4 regions of the Lysinibacillus irui genome follow, and region 1 is predicted to be linked to each of the others. Evidence: a T-box and tRNA genes for the amino acid it is inferred to sense, from the RefSeq annotation. Region 1 holds a T-box; the other regions hold tRNA genes.
What was found. The T-box of region 1 lies ahead of OU989_RS15690 (valine--tRNA ligase). A T-box ahead of a tRNA ligase gene usually reads a tRNA of that ligase, here a tRNA-Val.
Positions count from the first base shown of each region.

Region 2: it encodes a tRNA-Val, which carries the amino acid that the T-box ahead of OU989_RS15690 (valine--tRNA ligase) is inferred to sense. The anticodon was not compared.
Region 3: it encodes a tRNA-Val, which carries the amino acid that the T-box ahead of OU989_RS15690 (valine--tRNA ligase) is inferred to sense. The anticodon was not compared.
Region 4: it encodes a tRNA-Val, which carries the amino acid that the T-box ahead of OU989_RS15690 (valine--tRNA ligase) is inferred to sense. The anticodon was not compared.

Region 1 covers NZ_CP113527.1:3,101,888-3,106,659, forward strand. The annotation lists gene OU989_RS15690 (valine--tRNA ligase) at 1-2,160, opposite strand, end outside; T-box leader at 2,242-2,501, opposite strand; gene OU989_RS15700 (valyl-tRNA synthetase) at 2,774-3,529, opposite strand; gene OU989_RS15705 (SRPBCC family protein) at 3,622-4,068, opposite strand; gene hemL (glutamate-1-semialdehyde 2,1-aminomutase) at 4,313-4,772, opposite strand, start outside.
Region 2 covers NZ_CP113527.1:3,740,868-3,745,639, reverse strand. The annotation lists rRNA gene OU989_RS18930 (23S ribosomal RNA) at 1-1,777, shown strand, start outside; rRNA gene rrf (5S ribosomal RNA) at 1,888-2,003, shown strand; tRNA gene OU989_RS18920 (tRNA-Asn) at 2,020-2,096, shown strand; tRNA gene OU989_RS18915 (tRNA-Ser) at 2,102-2,193, shown strand; tRNA gene OU989_RS18910 (tRNA-Glu) at 2,218-2,292, shown strand; tRNA gene OU989_RS18905 (tRNA-Val) at 2,308-2,383, shown strand; tRNA gene OU989_RS18900 (tRNA-Met) at 2,410-2,484, shown strand; tRNA gene OU989_RS18895 (tRNA-Asp) at 2,488-2,563, shown strand; tRNA gene OU989_RS18890 (tRNA-Phe) at 2,581-2,656, shown strand; tRNA gene OU989_RS18885 (tRNA-Thr) at 2,666-2,741, shown strand; tRNA gene OU989_RS18880 (tRNA-Tyr) at 2,749-2,832, shown strand; tRNA gene OU989_RS18875 (tRNA-Trp) at 2,847-2,920, shown strand; tRNA gene OU989_RS18870 (tRNA-His) at 2,933-3,008, shown strand; tRNA gene OU989_RS18865 (tRNA-Gln) at 3,013-3,087, shown strand; tRNA gene OU989_RS18860 (tRNA-Gly) at 3,093-3,167, shown strand; tRNA gene OU989_RS18855 (tRNA-Cys) at 3,175-3,248, shown strand; tRNA gene OU989_RS18850 (tRNA-Leu) at 3,296-3,376, shown strand; gene OU989_RS18845 (hypothetical protein) at 3,780-4,130, shown strand; gene OU989_RS18840 (phosphotransferase family protein) at 4,480-4,772, shown strand, end outside.
Region 3 covers NZ_CP113527.1:3,403,004-3,407,775, reverse strand. The annotation lists gene nadB (L-aspartate oxidase) at 1-1,151, opposite strand, end outside; gene OU989_RS17150 (cysteine desulfurase family protein) at 1,243-2,337, shown strand; rRNA gene rrf (5S ribosomal RNA) at 2,600-2,715, shown strand; tRNA gene OU989_RS17140 (tRNA-Val) at 2,726-2,801, shown strand; tRNA gene OU989_RS17135 (tRNA-Thr) at 2,805-2,880, shown strand; tRNA gene OU989_RS17130 (tRNA-Lys) at 2,888-2,963, shown strand; tRNA gene OU989_RS17125 (tRNA-Leu) at 2,981-3,065, shown strand; tRNA gene OU989_RS17120 (tRNA-Gly) at 3,102-3,176, shown strand; tRNA gene OU989_RS17115 (tRNA-Leu) at 3,182-3,270, shown strand; tRNA gene OU989_RS17110 (tRNA-Arg) at 3,279-3,355, shown strand; tRNA gene OU989_RS17105 (tRNA-Pro) at 3,366-3,442, shown strand; tRNA gene OU989_RS17100 (tRNA-Ala) at 3,457-3,532, shown strand; tRNA gene OU989_RS17095 (tRNA-Met) at 3,559-3,632, shown strand; tRNA gene OU989_RS17090 (tRNA-Ile) at 3,640-3,716, shown strand; tRNA gene OU989_RS17085 (tRNA-Ser) at 3,732-3,824, shown strand; tRNA gene OU989_RS17080 (tRNA-Met) at 3,878-3,952, shown strand; tRNA gene OU989_RS17075 (tRNA-Asp) at 3,956-4,031, shown strand; tRNA gene OU989_RS17070 (tRNA-Phe) at 4,090-4,165, shown strand; tRNA gene OU989_RS17065 (tRNA-Gly) at 4,171-4,244, shown strand; tRNA gene OU989_RS17060 (tRNA-Ile) at 4,246-4,322, shown strand; tRNA gene OU989_RS17055 (tRNA-Asn) at 4,327-4,403, shown strand; tRNA gene OU989_RS17050 (tRNA-Ser) at 4,414-4,504, shown strand; tRNA gene OU989_RS17045 (tRNA-Glu) at 4,507-4,578, shown strand; gene OU989_RS17040 (ABC transporter ATP-binding protein) at 4,711-4,772, opposite strand, start outside.
Region 4 covers NZ_CP113527.1:220,597-225,368, forward strand. The annotation lists rRNA gene OU989_RS01055 (23S ribosomal RNA) at 1-1,596, shown strand, start outside; rRNA gene rrf (5S ribosomal RNA) at 1,662-1,777, shown strand; tRNA gene OU989_RS01065 (tRNA-Val) at 1,789-1,864, shown strand; tRNA gene OU989_RS01070 (tRNA-Asp) at 1,868-1,943, shown strand; tRNA gene OU989_RS01075 (tRNA-Thr) at 1,952-2,027, shown strand; tRNA gene OU989_RS01080 (tRNA-Tyr) at 2,035-2,118, shown strand; tRNA gene OU989_RS01085 (tRNA-Trp) at 2,123-2,196, shown strand; tRNA gene OU989_RS01090 (tRNA-His) at 2,244-2,319, shown strand; tRNA gene OU989_RS01095 (tRNA-Gln) at 2,329-2,403, shown strand; tRNA gene OU989_RS01100 (tRNA-Lys) at 2,418-2,490, shown strand; tRNA gene OU989_RS01105 (tRNA-Arg) at 2,508-2,584, shown strand; tRNA gene OU989_RS01110 (tRNA-Pro) at 2,599-2,675, shown strand; tRNA gene OU989_RS01115 (tRNA-Ala) at 2,690-2,765, shown strand; tRNA gene OU989_RS01120 (tRNA-Ser) at 2,779-2,871, shown strand; tRNA gene OU989_RS01125 (tRNA-Phe) at 2,876-2,951, shown strand; tRNA gene OU989_RS01130 (tRNA-Gly) at 2,958-3,031, shown strand; tRNA gene OU989_RS01135 (tRNA-Ile) at 3,036-3,109, shown strand; tRNA gene OU989_RS01140 (tRNA-Asn) at 3,117-3,193, shown strand; tRNA gene OU989_RS01145 (tRNA-Glu) at 3,195-3,266, shown strand; gene OU989_RS01150 (nitric oxide synthase oxygenase) at 3,556-4,602, shown strand; gene OU989_RS01155 (TraB/GumN family protein) at 4,676-4,772, shown strand, end outside.

The DNA.
Region 1 (4,772 bases):
AAAATGAAGGTCCTCACGTACTGTTGGCCATGCAGCCACAGTAATAGATTCACCATCATGCGGTAAGTGCTGCCAAATTTCCTCTGTAATGAATGGCATAAATGGATGTAATAGACGCATTGTTTGATCTAGAACGTAAGCTAAAATAGAACGAGTTGTCTTTTTAGCTGCTTCATCCTCACCGTAAAGTGGTAATTTCGCCATTTCAATGTACCAAGAACAGAAATCATCCCAAATGAAATTGTAAAGTTCACGGCCTACTTCTCCAAATTCATAGCGTTCTGCAAGAGAAGTTACACGTTCGATAGTCTCATTTAAGCGCGTTAAGATCCATTTGTCAGCAACGGATTTTTCACCTGTTAAGTCGATTTCATCAAATGTCATACCGTCCATATTCATAAGCGCAAAACGTGATGCATTCCAAATCTTATTAGCAAAGTTCCATACTGATTCTACTTTTTCGGTTGTATAGCGCAAATCTTGACCAGGTGATGAACCTGTTGCTAAGAAGTAACGTAATGAATCAGCACCATATTGTTCAATAACATCCATTGGATCAACACCATTGCCAAGTGATTTACTCATTTTACGTCCTTCGCCATCACGTACTAAGCCGTGAATTAATACATCTTGGAATGGCCGTTGACCTGTGAATTCTAAACCTTGGAAAATCATGCGAGATACCCAGAAGAAAATAATATCATAGCCCGTTACAAGTGTATTTGTTGGGTAATAGCGTTTATATTCTTCATTCGCTTCATCCGGCCAGCCCATTGTAGAAAACGGCCATAGTGCAGATGAGAACCAAGTATCTAGGACATCTTCATCCTGTGTCCAATTTTCTGCATCAGCTGGGGCTTCTTTCCCTACGTAGATTTCGCCTGTTTCATTATGATACCAAGCTGGGATTTGATGACCCCACCATAATTGACGAGAGATACACCAATCACGAATATTTTCCATCCAGCGAGAATATGTGTTTTCAAAACGAGCTGGTACGAAGTTTACTTTCCCTTCTGCGTCCTTTTGTAGTTCAAGGGAAGCATCAGCAAGTGGCTGCATTTTAACGAACCATTGTGCTGAAAGATATGGCTCAACAACAGCACCTGAACGTTCCGAGTGTCCTACTGAATGCATATGCTCTTCAATTCGGATTAGCACGCCTGCTTCTTGTAAATCAGCAACGATTTGCTTACGGCATTCGAAACGGTCCATTCCTTTATACTTACCAGCAAGATCGTTCATTGTGCCATCTTCATTCATGACAAGGATGCGCTCTAGATTGTGACGGTTACCTACTTCAAAGTCGTTTGGATCATGGGCAGGAGTCATTTTAACAACCCCAGTACCAAATTCCATGTCAACGTAATCGTCTGCAACAATTGGAATTTCGCGGCCTACAATCGGTAAAATAACCGTTTTACCAATTAAATGCTTATAGCGCTCATCATTCGGGTGAACTGCTACCCCAGAGTCACCTAGCATTGTTTCTGGACGTGTTGTGGCAACTTCCACATATCCTGAACCATCAGCTAAAGGATATTTCATATGGTAAAAGGCACCTTGCACATCCTGGTATATTACCTCGATATCTGACAATGCTGTTTTCGCTGCAGGGTCCCAGTTAATAATGCGTTCACCACGGTAAATTAAACCTTTTTCATATAATTGAACAAACACTGTTTTAACAGCATCTGAAAGACCACTATCTAATGTGAAACGTTCCCGCGTATAGTCTAATCCAAGGCCAAGCTTTGCCCATTGATCGCGAATATGTCCAGCATATTCTTCTTTCCATTCCCATGTTTTTTCAAGGAATTTTTCACGACCTAAATCATAACGTGTAATATTATCTTCACGCAGTTTCGCTTCTACTTTAGCTTGAGTGGCAATACCTGCATGGTCCATACCTGGTAGCCATAGTGCATCGTAGCCTTGCATTCGTTTCATACGAATAAGAATATCTTGTAATGTTGTATCCCAAGCGTGACCAAGGTGTAATTTTCCTGTTACATTTGGTGGTGGAATAACGATTGAATAGGGTTTTTTCCCGCTTTCAGGCTGTGCCTCGAAAAATTTCCCTTGCAACCACCATTCATAGCGACCTGCTTCTATGGACTGCGGGTCATATTTTGTTGGCATTGAAATGTTTTCTGTCACATTGACTCCTCCTAATGTCTGTAGAATGTTGGTAAAATAACGCTGTTCATTTTTTTACCCAACAAAAAAACTCCTCTCGTCAAAAAGGACGAAGGAGTTTTAGTTCGCGGTACCACCTTTAATTCCAGCAGTAGATAAGATAAATGTAAATAAATCACATTTTCTCAGCCTAAATTACTGGCTCTTAATTCGGTAACGGTGTTTAACCGGCTTTAACTACTATTAGTTCACTAAAGCTGCTCAAGGGCTACCTTCAATTACGTACAAATAGAAACTTCTCAGCAACCGTTTCCTCTCTGAAAATGTAAATATAATTTACTCTTCCCCATCATAGCATCTGTATTTGATTTTCCTTATTGTACCGCAGAAACGTGTCATTTTTCAAGTGATTTAGTCATCTTTTAGTAAGAGTAAAGTAAATAGAAAGGAAGTGAGTATTCAAATGCGACGACGCAAGTATAACCCTTGGCTTTTACCACCTTGGCTACGGCAGGTTCGTTTTTATTGTAGAACTATTATCGTACCCATTTGTGCTTTTCAATTTATCCGTGTCATTATTGTGCCAACATCAGGTGATCTAATCTTCTTATTGCTCCTGCTACTTCTCTGCTATTTACTTTTGAAAGACATCATTTGAAACACGGACTTTAAGCGGTGTATATTCTTCTGTAAGGTCCCAAATCATGGAAGGCACTTCATGCCAGGAGCTGGATTCACGCACAACAATATGACTGGAGGATTCCCTCATCACTGCTTTTTGGTCTACTGTTGTCACTTTTTCTTGGCGTGAAGCTGCTGCTACGGCTTGGGGTTGTTCTATATTCATACTTTCTTCAATCGTAGCAATCGCCTTTTCTTGCTCGAAGGCTTGAACAGAGAGGTGTTGACTGTCTAACATATCCTTTTCAACAATGGGCTCATATTCATTAAAAATACTTGTTACTGTCCACTCAAGCTGACACATTTGATTTGTTAGACTAGGACGAATATCTTTGACCATTAAATCTTTAAGATCCGATTCTTTTGGTAAATCCACATGTAAAGGTACAGCATACTCAAAATAACCAGTATCGCCTTGGATATCAAGGGCATCAATTGTAATTAGTTCTTCATCGTCTGTAAATACTTCCATATCTTGAAAATCAAAGCGAACGTGAGCGGTGATGTGGTAGATGCCCATAAGTCGAAGTGAATCCTCTAACTGCATTGCCTGCCACTGAGGCTTAATTTGCACTGCTGCTATTTCAGTTGGGCAGCCGTATCCAGGAAAACAAAATGTTTCGCGCATATTCCATGTTTTTTGTTCGATAATAATCCCTCCCTTTGCATCATATGACAATTGGGAGGGTAGTATGCTAGAATGCTTCAAGTTACATACAACGATAAGAGTATTCTAGTAAAAAAATGGCATGCTAGAGAATTTCATCTAGCATGCCATTTTATGAATGATCTTCCATTCAATTAAACATGTACTAATTTAATTTTATTCGCTACACGATCTGTTAACATTTGTGTTGCTTTTGGAACGATCGGTTTGAAAATTGGATTTAAAACAGGTCCTGCCAAGCCGCCAGCGACTACTTCTAAAAAACCTGTCATTTTTGTATTTTCAGCATCAATGCTTTCTGCAAGGAAATAGCCATTTCCAGTGAAATTATCAGAAAGCCCCTTTAATTCGAATGTTACTTTTGAGGGCGCTACCCATTCTAAAATGATAATTTCTACTTCTACTGTTTTTTTCAAAACACCAACATTACCTTTAAATGTCCATGTTGAATGTTTATCATCAATCATTTCATGTGCATTATAACCTGGGACAAGTTTTGCCCATTTTTCCATATCACTGACGAAATCCCATACATGATCAATTCCTACGGGTACTTCGACTGTATGTGTGCCTGTTGCCATATCAATTCACTACTTTCTTTTATGAATAGCTATATTATAAACGATTTCGCCCACAATTTGGCTATGCTGAAAGATATAATTTTGACAAAAACAGGTCCTTCATCCAGTATAGATGATCTTGCTTACTAGTTAATATATGCTAGTTCCTCATTTTTCTCATTCATTCCTCAAGCACTACCTTATTTTCCATTTTGGTCATCAAAAAAGAGCATGATAGAAATTCTTCTATCATGCTCTCTCATTTTTATCGCGCTAATTGCGCAAACACTTTATGGAATGCATCTACTGTTTTAGTAATGTGTTCTTCCGTATGAGCTGTAGAAATAAATAATCCCTCAAACTGAGATGGTGGTAGGAAGATGCCTTCCTCTGCCATCAATCGGAAGTATTCCGCGAATAATTGTAAGTCGGATGTTTTAGCTGAGGCAAAGTCAACAACCTCATCATTTGTAAAGAAGAAACCAATCATCGAGCCAGCACGATTTACTGTATGTGGAATATTGTATTTCGTAGCTGCCTCACGGAAACCAGCCTCTAGCTGATCACCTAATTGTTTAAAGTAATCATATGTTCCGTGATCTAAACGTGATAACGTTTCATAGCCAGCCGTCATCGCCAACGGGTTTCCTGATAATGTACCCGCTTGATAAATCGGTCCTGCAGGGGCTACTTGCTCCATAATCTCTTTTTTCCCAGCAAATGCA
Region 2 (4,772 bases), 640 kb from region 1:
GGTCGAGTGACGCTGCGCCGAAAATGTATCGGGGCTAAACGATTCACCGAAGCTGTGGATTGACATCTACGATGTCAGTGGTAGGAGAGCGTTCTAAGTGCGTTGAAGTCAGACCGGAAGGACTGGTGGAGCGCTTAGAAGTGAGAATGCCGGTATGAGTAGCGAAAGACGGGTGAGAATCCCGTCCACCGTATGACTAAGGTTTCCTGAGGAAGGCTCGTCCGCTCAGGGTTAGTCGGGACCTAAGCCGAGGCCGACAGGCGTAGGCGATGGACAACAGGTTGATATTCCTGTACCACCTCCTCACCGTTTGAGAAATGGGGGGACGCAGTAGGATAGGGTAAGCGCGCTGTTGGTTATGCGCGTCCAAGCAGTAAGGCGTGTGTGTAGGCAAATCCGCACACTGTAACGTTGAGCTGTGATGGCGAGTCCGTATGGACGAAGTTCCTGATTTCACACTGCCAAGAAAAGCCTCTATCGAGGTGAGAGGTGCCCGTACCGCAAACCGACACAGGTAGTCGAGGAGAGAATCCTAAGGTGTGCGAGAGAACTCTCGTTAAGGAACTCGGCAAAATGACCCCGTAACTTCGGGAGAAGGGGTGCTCTTGAGCGTGCAAGCGCATGAGAGCCGCAGTGAATAGGCCCAGGCGACTGTTTAGCAAAAACACAGGTCTCTGCAAAACCGTAAGGTGACGTATAGGGGCTGACGCCTGCCCGGTGCTGGAAGGTTAAGAGGAGTGGTTAGCGCAAGCGAAGCTGCGAATTGAAGCCCCAGTAAACGGCGGCCGTAACTATAACGGTCCTAAGGTAGCGAAATTCCTTGTCGGGTAAGTTCCGACCCGCACGAAAGGCGTAACGATCTGGGCACTGTCTCAACGAGAGACTCGGTGAAATTATAGTACCTGTGAAGATGCAGGTTACCCGCGACAGGACGGAAAGACCCCGTGGAGCTTTACTGTAGCCTGATATTGAATTTTGGTACAACTTGTACAGGATAGGTAGGAGCCAGAGATCTCGGAGCGCCAGCTTCGAAGGAGGCGTCGGTGGGATACTACCCTGGTTGTATTGAAATTCTAACCCATGCCCCTTAGCGGGGCAGGAGACAGTGTCAGGCGGACAGTTTGACTGGGGCGGTCGCCTCCTAAAAGGTAACGGAGGCGCCCAAAGGTTCCCTCAGAATGGTTGGAAATCATTCGTAGAGTGTAAAGGCACAAGGGAGCTTGACTGCGAGACCTACAAGTCGAGCAGGGTCGAAAGACGGGCTTAGTGATCCGGTGGTTCCGCATGGAAGGGCCATCGCTCAACGGATAAAAGCTACCCCGGGGATAACAGGCTTATCTCCCCCAAGAGTCCACATCGACGGGGAGGTTTGGCACCTCGATGTCGGCTCATCGCATCCTGGGGCTGTAGTCGGTCCCAAGGGTTGGGCTGTTCGCCCATTAAAGCGGTACGCGAGCTGGGTTCAGAACGTCGTGAGACAGTTCGGTCCCTATCCGTCGTGGGCGTAGGAAATTTGAGAGGAGCTGTCCTTAGTACGAGAGGACCGGGATGGACACACCGCTGGTGTACCAGTTGTCTTGCCAAAGGCATCGCTGGGTAGCTATGTGTGGACGGGATAAGTGCTGAAAGCATCTAAGCATGAAGCCCCCCTCAAGATGAGATTTCCCATTACGCAAGTAAGTAAGATCCCTCAAAGACGATGAGGTAGATAGGTTCGAGGTGGAAGTGTGGTGACACATGGAGCTGACGAATACTAATCGATCGAGGACTTAACCAAATTGTTTGAAGCAGTCAATGCACGTTTATCCAGTTTTGAAAGAATAAAATATTATAATATACTTGTAATTTTGATAAAATATGTTATAATAGGTATTGTCTTTCAAATAGTCTAGTGATGATGGCAAAGAGGTCACACCCGTTCCCATACCGAACACGGAAGTTAAGCTCTTTAGCGCCGATGGTAGTTGGGGGCTTCCCCCTGTGAGAGTAGGACATCGCTAGGCTATATACTAAAATTATTCCGAAGTAGCTCAGTTGGTAGTAGCACCTGACTGTTAATCAGGTTGTCGCAGGTTCGAGTCCTGCCTTCGGAGCCATTCTTGGAGAGTTGTCCGAGTGGCCGAAGGAGCACGATTGGAAATCGTGTAGGCGGTTAACACTGTCTCAAGGGTTCAAATCCCTTACTCTCCGCCAGCACTTTGATTTATTCCAAACGAAGGCCCCTTGGTCAAGTGGTTAAGACACCGCCCTTTCACGGCGGTAACACGGGTTCGAATCCCGTAGGGGTCACCATTTAAATACCCAGATGGAGGATTAGCTCAGCTGGGAGAGCATCTGCCTTACAAGCAGAGGGTCGGCGGTTCGAGCCCGTCATCCTCCACCATATTTTTCATAACAACATAGTATTATCGCGGGGTGGAGCAGTGGTAGCTCGTCGGGCTCATAACCCGAAGGTCGTTGGTTCAAATCCGGCCCCCGCAACCAAATGGTCCCGTGGTGTAGCGGTTAACATGCCTGCCTGTCACGCAGGAGATCGCCGGTTCGATCCCGGTCGGGACCGCCATTTATTTTTTTAAATATGGGTCAGTAGCTCAGTTGGTAGAGCATTAGATTGAAGCTCTAAGTGTCGGCGGTTCGATTCCGTCCTGACCCACCATATTTTTTTGCCGGTTTAGCTCAGCAGGTAGAGCAACTGACTTGTAATCAGTAGGTCGTGGGTTCGATTCCTATAGCCGGCACCATTTTTCCGGAGGGGTAGCGAAGTGGCTAAACGCGGCGGACTGTAAATCCGCTCCTTAGGGTTCGGCGGTTCGAATCCGTCCCCCTCCACCAGTTTTTTTTACTATAGGGGCATAGTTCAACGGTAGAATAGAGGTCTCCAAAACCTTTGGTGTGGGTTCGATTCCTACTGCCCCTGCCAATTAATTTTATGGCGATTGTGGCGAAGTGGTTAACGCACCGGATTGTGGTTCCGGCATTCGTGGGTTCGATTCCCATCAGTCGCCCCATTGTTGGGGTATAGCCAAGCGGTAAGGCAACGGATTTTGATTCCGTCATGCCTAGGTTCGAATCCTAGTACCCCAGCCATTTTTGCGGAAGTAGTTCAGTGGTAGAACACCACCTTGCCAAGGTGGGGGTCGCGAGTTCGAACCTCGTCTTCCGCTCCAATATGATGGCGGCATAGCCAAGTGGTAAGGCACGGGTCTGCAACACCCTTATCACCGGTTCAAATCCGGTTGCCGCCTCCATATTTTATCTGATAATCGGTTTATCCGATTTTTTTTATCTCCATTATGCCGGTGTGGCGGAATTGGCAGACGCGCACGACTCAAAATCGTGTTCCTTTGGAGTGTCGGTTCGACCCCGACCACCGGTATCATTACGTTATATATACGTTACATTTAGTAAGTTTAGAAAGCTCACAAACCTTGTACTATCAAGGTTTGTGAGCTTTTTGTATTTCCTAGGAATACGATCGAAAACGAGTAGAATTGATTATGTTTACACAAGCTCATTATCTAAAAAAAGGTTTTATGAGAGGTTCCAACAATTCTTCTAATCTTAGTCTAGATTTTAAACCTAGTAAAAGCAAGAGAGCTATTTAAGGGACAGTATGAATTTACTTAACACAGCTATAATCATGTCTCTAATGTTCTATACATGATATAATAAAATGGAAATATAATGAATATATGAATGAATATTACATAAAATAGAAGTTGGAGAAAATTTATGATTAGTATTAAAAGGATTATAATTTTTTTGAAAGGATGATTATAATGAAAACGATTTATATTTATCCAAAATTAGCAATGGGGTTTAGAGGATTTGCAACTGGTTTAGATCGAGAAGGATTCTTTTTGAAAAAAAGGTCATCGAGACTGAAAAAAACCATAGAAGATTCACTAAAAGAAAATAATTTGAGTACTTTTAATGTAGAAGTAACTCATGGGTATGAATCTCCAGAGGAATTATTAGAAAATGATGGCGTATTAGTTTTGATTTCTCCATATTTAAAAAGTTTACTTAGTCACATTGATTTTTCGAAAAGTGGTTACTATCTTTTGTCAGAGGAGGAATATAATTCGCAAAATATTGATAACCTCATAAAGTATATAAAAACGCTATGAAACTATAAATGCATAAGGTTAAAAGAAAATAATTGAAATGCTAAAAAACATTTTGAGATAGCGACTTCCACCAAGAGCTTATGAGGAAGCAGCAATGCTTATATAAAAGGAAAGTTTACATATTACTTTTAAGAAGCCTTATACTCGCTACACTTTAACCTTCTATTCAAAAGGATTCTCTTATTTTTATATGATATTTAACTATCCCAATAATTATTCTTTCAATTACAACTCTAACATTGTGGACCATACAAAAATGTTGTTGCATAGAAAGGAAAAGATAACAAAGAATTGAATTTATAGATGGTAAAGTAGAAGTTAATACATCAAAGCTGAGGTGTTGAAAATTTTGAAACCCATACAACTAAACGAAATACCTAAAGAGATCGTCGAGTATGTCGGAGCAGTTATTAATATTCATTTTCCTAGACAGGGACATACATCGGATGTAGGAATTCTTAATTCTAAAAGAGGGACATTCGTTTTAAAAAGAGCAAAAGGAATGCCATTCTGTGCTTGGTTATCGAAAGAAGCATGGGTACTTAAAAATCTAGCAGCATCTGCTTTACTTACTCCGAGGCTATATTATTTTATCGAACAACCATTACAAAATCAGTCATGGGCTTTAATGGCATATTTAGA
Region 3 (4,772 bases), 300 kb from region 1:
AAATACGCCATTTTTTGACCAAATGTAATGCCCTCCAATAGAGAATTACTTGCTAAACGGTTCGCTCCATGGACACCTGTACAAGCCACTTCACCAACTGCATATAAGTTTGGGATAGTAGTTCTACCGTTGTCATCAGCAATAACACCACCCATTAAAAAATGACTACCTGGAGCCACAGGGATTAAACCATCTTGCAAATGAACTTGATTGTCATAGCAGAGCTGAGCAATTGCTGGGAATTTTGCATCAAAGTTTTGGATGGTGGCAATATCAATAAACGTTTCCTCCCCAGCAGCACGTTTAGTAAATAGTGCGTGTGCCGTAATATGCCTAGGGGCTAAGTCACCTTGTGGATGTAAGCCTTTCATAATAGGTTTACACTGTGCATCTACAAAGGTACCGCCTGCACCTCGTACAGCTTCGGAGATTAAACCTTTTGCCTTATTTTCACACCATAGTAAACTTGGATGAAACTGCATAAATTCCATATCACTGATCGCAGCGCCTGCACGAAATGCTAAAGCAATACCATCTCCTGTATTGTTTGGATAATTGGATGTGCTTGAATAAAGTGCCCCTGCACCTCCTGTGGCTAAAATAACATGATGAGCCAAATAGCGTTTAATCCCTTTTTCGCCTTTAGTGAGTACACCTATACAATCACCATCTGTATTCAGTAAAAGCTCATAAGCCATTTCATAACAATTGACCTTTGTTTTGGGTGAAAGTTTATGAAGCAAATAATCTATGAAAATTTGACCAGTTCGATCACCACCTGCATGTAAAATACGATGATGACTATGTGCCCCCTCTAGTCCTAGAACAGGTTTTCCATCGAGGTGACGATCAATTGGGAGACCAGTTTTTAAATAGTTCTGCATAATTTTAGTGCCGTCTTCTATAAGTGTTTCCACATTTCTTTTTTCATGATGATATTCTCCAGCTTTCAATGTATCAGCAATATGATGTTTAATATGATCTTCTTTGCTTGTAACGGCTGCTATACCACCTTGTGCACGATAAGAGCTACTCATATAAACAGAAGATTTTGTAACAATTTGTATTTGAAAATGTTCTTCGAGTAGTAAAGCAGCCTGAAGTGCTGCAATACCACTGCCGATGATAAGGACGTCTGTCTTTACATCCATAGTTATACCTTCTTTACAGTTGTCTTGACACCTATCTTTACATAAAATAAAAAAGAAAACAAGACCCGATGAATTAGAGAGGAAGAATATGATGATTTATATGGATTATGCTGCAACGTCACCTATGACGAAGGAAGCTCTTGATGCCTATATAGGGGTAGCGCAGCGTTATTATGGAAACAGTTCAAGTCTTCATGATCTAGGAGGACAAGCGCATTATTTCGTACAACAGTCAAGAGAAGTTGTAGCGCAAGCTCTAGGCGTAACTAGCGATGGTATTATTTTCACTGGGAGCGGAACAGAAGGAAATATTATGGCCATCTTGTCATTAGCGCTAGCCTCTAAAAAAGGGAAGCATATTATTTCATCTCAAGCTGAGCATACGTCAGTGCACGCAGCTTTGAATACACTTGAGAAAATGGGGTATGAAGTGACAAAATTGCCGTTACAGAAGGATGGTTGTATTGATTTGCAGGAACTTCAAAAAACAATACGATTAGACACGGCTTTGATTACCATTCAACATGTTAATTCAGAGATTGGCTCCATTCAGCCTCTGAAGAAAATAATAGAGCTGGCAGGAGAATCAGGTGTTTACTGTCATATTGATTGTGTTCAGTCATTTGGAAAATTAGCTATACCAAAAGGAATAGATGCTATTACAATTTCGGCTCATAAAATAGGTGGGCCAAAGGGGTGTGGTGCGGTTTATCTAAATCCCTCCATCCGCGTGCAAGCATTAACACCAGGTGTGACACATGAAAGAGGGTTAAGAGGAGGTACATTAGATACGCCTGCAATTGTGGCCTTTGCAGCTGCAATTGAAAACTATCAATATGAATTACAACATTATGTGATGTTAAGAGGAGTTTTAAAAAGTAAACTGCCTGAAACATGCAAGCTAATAGAATGTAAGCAGCAATTACCTAATATTTGTGGTGTAATGATGGATAGAGTAGAGGGCCAATATGTTCTTTTAAAGCTGAACGAGTCGGGAATCTGTATCTCTACAGGTAGCGCATGTGATATTCATAGTGAATCTGGAACGAAGGCTATTTTATCGATGGGTTTTTCTTTGGAAGCAGCACGCCAATTTTTTAGAATCTCTTTTGGACCTTCGACAACAATTGAAGAGATTACAAGATTAACAATAGAGCTTTCAACCATTTCATTAGATAACAAGTGAGGGAAATTATAAGACCTTCACTTGTTTTATTATAGATTTTAGGCTATAAAACATATCAAGAAAAATAATTGTTTTCTTTTGAAACAACAATTGATATAATATTTTGTAGGGCAATATTTTCTCTTACTTAACAAAAATATCTTTAAAAAGTAATAATTTCTTTTTTTTATAAAAAAGTATTGCACAATGTTAAAAAACGTTATACAATAATTCTTGTCTTGAAGGACAGGTAAACAACTTCAAAACAAGATACATAAAATAGTCTAGTGATGATGGCAAAGAGGTCACACCCGTTCCCATACCGAACACGGAAGTTAAGCTCTTTAGCGCCGATGGTAGTTGGGGGCTTCCCCCTGTGAGAGTAGGACGTCGCTAGGCATAATACCCAGGAGGATTAGCTCAGCTGGGAGAGCACCTGCCTTACAAGCAGGGGGTCGGCGGTTCGAGCCCGTCATCCTCCACCATATGCCGGTTTAGCTCAGCAGGTAGAGCAACTGACTTGTAATCAGTAGGTCGTGGGTTCGATTCCTATAGCCGGCACCATTTTTTCGAGCCATTAGCTCAGTTGGTAGAGCATCTGACTTTTAATCAGAGGGTCGAAGGTTCGAGTCCTTCATGGCTCACCATTTTGAAATAATAATAAGCGGGTGTGGCGGAATTGGCAGACGCACTAGACTTAGGATCTAGCGCCGCAAGGCGTGGGGGTTCGACTCCCTTCACCCGCACCATTATTTTCATTGCCAGATAAAAAAACTTATGCACATGCGGAAGTAGTTCAGTGGTAGAACACCACCTTGCCAAGGTGGGGGTCGCGAGTTCGAACCTCGTCTTCCGCTCCAAATGTGCCGGGGTGGCGGAACTGGCAGACGCACAGGACTTAAAATCCTGCGGTAGGTGACTACCGTACCGGTTCGATTCCGGTCCTCGGCACCATTTATTATGCGCCCGTAGCTCAATTGGATAGAGCGTCTGACTACGGATCAGAAGGTTATGGGTTCGACTCCTGTCGGGCGCGCCAAAAGAACGAACGGGAAGTAGCTCAGCTTGGTAGAGCACTTGGTTTGGGACCAAGGGGTCGCAGGTTCGAATCCTGTCTTCCCGACCATTTCCTAAAATTATGGGGCCTTAGCTCAGCTGGGAGAGCGCCTGCCTTGCACGCAGGAGGTCAGCGGTTCGATCCCGCTAGGCTCCACCATAGTAAATAACCAGTATAAAGATCCTGGCGGCGTAGCTCAGCTGGCTAGAGCGTACGGTTCATACCCGTAAGGTCGGGGGTTCGATCCCCTCTGCCGCCATCTTAAAGGACCTTTAGCTCAGTTGGTTAGAGCAGACGGCTCATAACCGTCCGGTCGCAGGTTCGAGTCCTGCAAGGTCCACCATTTATATAGTGTAACGGAGGTATACCCAAGTCTGGCTGAAGGGATCGGTCTTGAAAACCGACAGGCGGGTAACACCGCGCGGGGGTTCGAATCCCTCTACCTCCTCCAGTTTTAAATTTTTATAAATGGTGCTTTAAAAACTCGAAACAGAATATCATTATCGCGGGGTGGAGCAGTGGTAGCTCGTCGGGCTCATAACCCGAAGGTCGTTGGTTCAAATCCGGCCCCCGCAACCAAAAGGTCCCGTGGTGTAGCGGTTAACATGCCTGCCTGTCACGCAGGAGATCGCCGGTTCGATCCCGGTCGGGACCGCCATTATTATAATGAAAAACATGAGAAGCAAAAGAGTGAGCAAGCTTAGCATGGACGAAATGGGTCAGTAGCTCAGTTGGTAGAGCATTAGATTGAAGCTCTAAGTGTCGGCGGTTCGATTCCGTCCTGACCCACCATTTATGCGGGTGTAGTTTAATGGTAAAACCTCAGCCTTCCAAGCTGATGTCGTGGGTTCGATTCCCATCACCCGCTCCAAGGGCCTATAGCTCAGCTGGTTAGAGCGCACGCCTGATAAGCGTGAGGTCGATGGTTCGAGTCCATTTAGGCCCACCATTATTCCGAAGTAGCTCAGTTGGTAGTAGCACCTGACTGTTAATCAGGTTGTCGCAGGTTCGAGTCCTGCCTTCGGAGCCATTTTTTATTTGGGGAAGTACTCAAGAGGCTGAAGAGGCGCCCCTGCTAAGGGTGTAGGTCGGGTAACCGGCGCGAGGGTTCAAATCCCTCCTTCTCCGCCATTGGCCCGTTGGTCAAGTGGTTAAGACACCGCCCTTTCACGGCGGTAACACGGGTTCGAATCCCGTACGGGTCATACTAAGTGCAGTAGATGAAATTCATCTACTGCACTTTTTAATTTTAGTCATAGATTTATAATATAGCTACCATAAATTAAAGCCTACACAGGATAGTTTAATCTGTGTAGGCTTTTAATTTTACTAAGAAGCTATGAAATTCTACGTCCTTTTCCATATGGAATGCATAGAGGTGTACCAAATATTGGATCTG
Region 4 (4,772 bases), 1.6 Mb from region 1:
CCGTCCACCGTATGACTAAGGTTTCCTGAGGAAGGCTCGTCCGCTCAGGGTTAGTCGGGACCTAAGCCGAGGCCGACAGGCGTAGGCGATGGACAACAGGTTGATATTCCTGTACCACCTCCTCACCGTTTGAGAAATGGGGGGACGCAGTAGGATAGGGTAAGCGCGCTGTTGGTTATGCGCGTCCAAGCAGTAAGGCGTGTGTGTAGGCAAATCCGCACACTGTAACGTTGAGCTGTGATGGCGAGTCCGTATGGACGAAGTTCCTGATTTCACACTGCCAAGAAAAGCCTCTATCGAGGTGAGAGGTGCCCGTACCGCAAACCGACACAGGTAGTCGAGGAGAGAATCCTAAGGTGTGCGAGAGAACTCTCGTTAAGGAACTCGGCAAAATGACCCCGTAACTTCGGGAGAAGGGGTGCTCTTGAGCGTGCAAGCGCATGAGAGCCGCAGTGAATAGGCCCAGGCGACTGTTTAGCAAAAACACAGGTCTCTGCAAAACCGTAAGGTGACGTATAGGGGCTGACGCCTGCCCGGTGCTGGAAGGTTAAGAGGAGTGGTTAGCGCAAGCGAAGCTGCGAATTGAAGCCCCAGTAAACGGCGGCCGTAACTATAACGGTCCTAAGGTAGCGAAATTCCTTGTCGGGTAAGTTCCGACCCGCACGAAAGGCGTAACGATCTGGGCACTGTCTCAACGAGAGACTCGGTGAAATTATAGTACCTGTGAAGATGCAGGTTACCCGCGACAGGACGGAAAGACCCCGTGGAGCTTTACTGTAGCCTGATATTGAATTTTGGTACAACTTGTACAGGATAGGTAGGAGCCAGAGATCTCGGAGCGCCAGCTTCGAAGGAGGCGTCGGTGGGATACTACCCTGGTTGTATTGAAATTCTAACCCATGCCCCTTAGCGGGGCAGGAGACAGTGTCAGGCGGACAGTTTGACTGGGGCGGTCGCCTCCTAAAAGGTAACGGAGGCGCCCAAAGGTTCCCTCAGAATGGTTGGAAATCATTCGTAGAGTGTAAAGGCACAAGGGAGCTTGACTGCGAGACCTACAAGTCGAGCAGGGTCGAAAGACGGGCTTAGTGATCCGGTGGTTCCGCATGGAAGGGCCATCGCTCAACGGATAAAAGCTACCCCGGGGATAACAGGCTTATCTCCCCCAAGAGTCCACATCGACGGGGAGGTTTGGCACCTCGATGTCGGCTCATCGCATCCTGGGGCTGTAGTCGGTCCCAAGGGTTGGGCTGTTCGCCCATTAAAGCGGTACGCGAGCTGGGTTCAGAACGTCGTGAGACAGTTCGGTCCCTATCCGTCGTGGGCGTAGGAAATTTGAGAGGAGCTGTCCTTAGTACGAGAGGACCGGGATGGACACACCGCTGGTGTACCAGTTGTCTTGCCAAAGGCATCGCTGGGTAGCTATGTGTGGACGGGATAAGTGCTGAAAGCATCTAAGCATGAAGCCCCCCTCAAGATGAGATTTCCCATTACACAAGTAAGTAAGATCCCTCAAAGACGATGAGGTAGATAGGTTCGAGGTGGAAGTGTGGTGACACATGGAGCTGACGAATACTAATCGATCGAGGACTTAACCAAATTGTTTGAAGCATTCAATGTACGTTTATCTAGTTTTGAAAGAATAAGTCTTTCAACTGAATAAGTGAAGTGATGATGGCAAAGAGGCCACACCCGTTCCCATACCGAACACGGAAGTTAAGCTCTTTAGCGCCGATGGTAGTTGGGGGCTTCCCCCTGTGAGAGTAGGACGTCGCTTCGCTTATTTTTTGTGGAGGATTAGCTCAGCTGGGAGAGCACCTGCCTTACAAGCAGGGGGTCGGCGGTTCGAGCCCGTCATCCTCCACCATATGGTCCCGTGGTGTAGCGGTTAACATGCCTGCCTGTCACGCAGGAGATCGCCGGTTCGATCCCGGTCGGGACCGCCATTATTTTTGCCGGTGTAGCTCAGTTGGTAGAGCAACTGACTTGTAATCAGTAGGTCGTGGGTTCGACTCCTATCGCCGGCACCATTCCCTTGGAGGGGTAGCGAAGTGGCTAAACGCGGCGGACTGTAAATCCGCTCCTTAGGGTTCGGCGGTTCGAATCCGTCCCCCTCCACCATTTTAGGGGCATAGTTCAACGGTAGAATAGAGGTCTCCAAAACCTTTGGTGTGGGTTCGATTCCTACTGCCCCTGCCAGGTATTGAGGTACTCGTTCATATACAGCTGTTATGATTTATATAGTGGCGATTGTGGCGAAGTGGTTAACGCATCGGATTGTGGTTCCGACATTCGTGGGTTCGATTCCCATCAGTCGCCCCATTTCAACATTGGGGTATAGCCAAGCGGTAAGGCAACGGATTTTGATTCCGTCATGCCTAGGTTCGAATCCTAGTACCCCAGCCATTTTTTTCTTTAACGAGCCATTAGCTCAGTTGGTAGAGCATCTGACTTTTAATCAGAGGGTCGAAGGTTCGAGTCCTTCATGGCTCATCATTTTTATTTACTAAGCGCCCGTAGCTCAATTGGATAGAGCGTCTGACTACGGATCAGAAGGTTATGGGTTCGACTCCTGTCGGGCGCGCCAATAAATATATTTTACGGAATGTAGCTCAGCTTGGTAGAGCACTTGGTTTGGGACCAAGGGGTCGTAGGTTCGAATCCTGTCATTCCGACCATCTTTTATTTAAATGGGGCCTTAGCTCAGCTGGGAGAGCGCCTGCCTTGCACGCAGGAGGTCAGCGGTTCGATCCCGCTAGGCTCCACCATTTCAATATTTTTGGAGGTATACCCAAGTCTGGCTGAAGGGATCGGTCTTGAAAACCGACAGGCGGGTAACACCGCGCGGGGGTTCGAATCCCTCTACCTCCTCCATTTCGGGTCAGTAGCTCAGTTGGTAGAGCATTAGATTGAAGCTCTAAGTGTCGGCGGTTCGATTCCGTCCTGACCCACCATTATTTGCGGGTGTAGTTTAATGGTAAAACCTCAGCCTTCCAAGCTGATGTCGTGAGTTCGATTCTCATCACCCGCTCCAAAATGGGCCTATAGCTCAGCTGGTTAGAGCGCACGCCTGATAAGCGTGAGGTCGATGGTTCGAGTCCATTTAGGCCCATCATTATTCCGAAGTAGCTCAGTTGGTAGTAGCACCTGACTGTTAATCAGGTTGTCGCAGGTTCGAGTCCTGCCTTCGGAGCCACGGCCCGTTGGTCAAGTGGTTAAGACACCGCCCTTTCACGGCGGTAACACGGGTTCGAATCCCGTACGGGTCATCAAGCATGTAGCACAGATGTGTGTTACATGCTTTTTTCTATATGTAGATGTTCAACCAAGACTATAAAACCATTAAAAGGTTCTGTAGCTTTTTTATGGTGAACATAGGACAGTATAAGTGCTTTAGCTCATTTCAAGGTCCTGTTCCATTTATCAATCACATGTTTCACCCACTAATAAATTTGAACAAACTATTTCATATATGCAATATGTATGTTTTTTCAACAGCTATTTTCATGGTGCTTGCCGTATCGTTGCTCTAATATGAGGGTAAGTGGAGGAATCGATATGAGTATACAGGAGATAGAGCAATTCTTAAGTCAATATCAGAAAGAACAAAATAAATCAGATCTTTGGTTAGAGAATAGATTGCAAGAGATTAAGAGTGAAGGTGAATATTACCCCACAACAGAGGAACTAGTTTTTGGAGCACGTGTCGCATGGCGTAATAGTAACAAATGTATTGGACGCTTGTTTTGGCAGTCATTGCATGTAGTAGACGCACGAGATCTTTTAGACGAAGAGGATATTTTTCGAAAATTACTAGAGCATATCGATTATGCAACAAATAGTGGGAAAATCCGCCCTACAATAACCGTGTTTGCCTCAGATCGAGTACGGATTTGGAATCACCAACTTATCCGTTATGCGGGCTATGAAACGGAATTAGGTGTTATAGGTGATTCTCATTCTGTTGCGTTTACACAAGTATGTGAAACGCTAGGCTGGAAAAGTGAGAGAACAGCTTTTGATGTGTTACCACTTGTTATACAAGTAGATGGGCGAGCTCCAAGGCTGTTTACAATTCCAGCAGAATATATTTTAGAGGTGCCAATCCGCCATCCAGAGGAAGCTGAAATAGAAAAATTAGAGATGAAATGGTATGCTGTACCCATTATCTCGAGTATGCGTTTTCGAATGGCAGGCATTGATTACCAAGCTGCTCCTTTTAATGGTTGGTATATGGGGACAGAAATTGGAGCACGTAATTTAGCTGATCATGACCGCTATAATATGCTACCAGCTATTGCTGAGATTTTTAATCTTGATACAACCAAACAAGCTTCTCTTTGGCGTGATCGTGCATTAGTGGAGCTTAATATAGCAGTTCTCCATTCCTTTAAAGAAGATGGGGTAAGCATTGTCGATCATCATACAGCGGCTCAGCAGTTTAAATTGTTTGAGGAAGCAGAGCTATCGGCTGAACGGGAAGTTACAGGCAACTGGACATGGTTAATTCCACCGCTTTCACCTGCAACAACGCATATTTTCCATAAGCCCTATGTAAATGTCTATCATACACCAAATTATTTTTATCAAAAACCATGCTATTAACAATAGAAGACTCTTCAATTTCCTATCAGTAAATTTATCAATTAATTGTATTTTAAGAAGAGGGTGATCCACTATGTTGGAGCAGCAAATTCCAGATATCCCGTGGCAACAATTGACCACACCTTATGGAAGAGGTGCAGCCATTCCGCAGCTGATTGAAGAGGAAAATT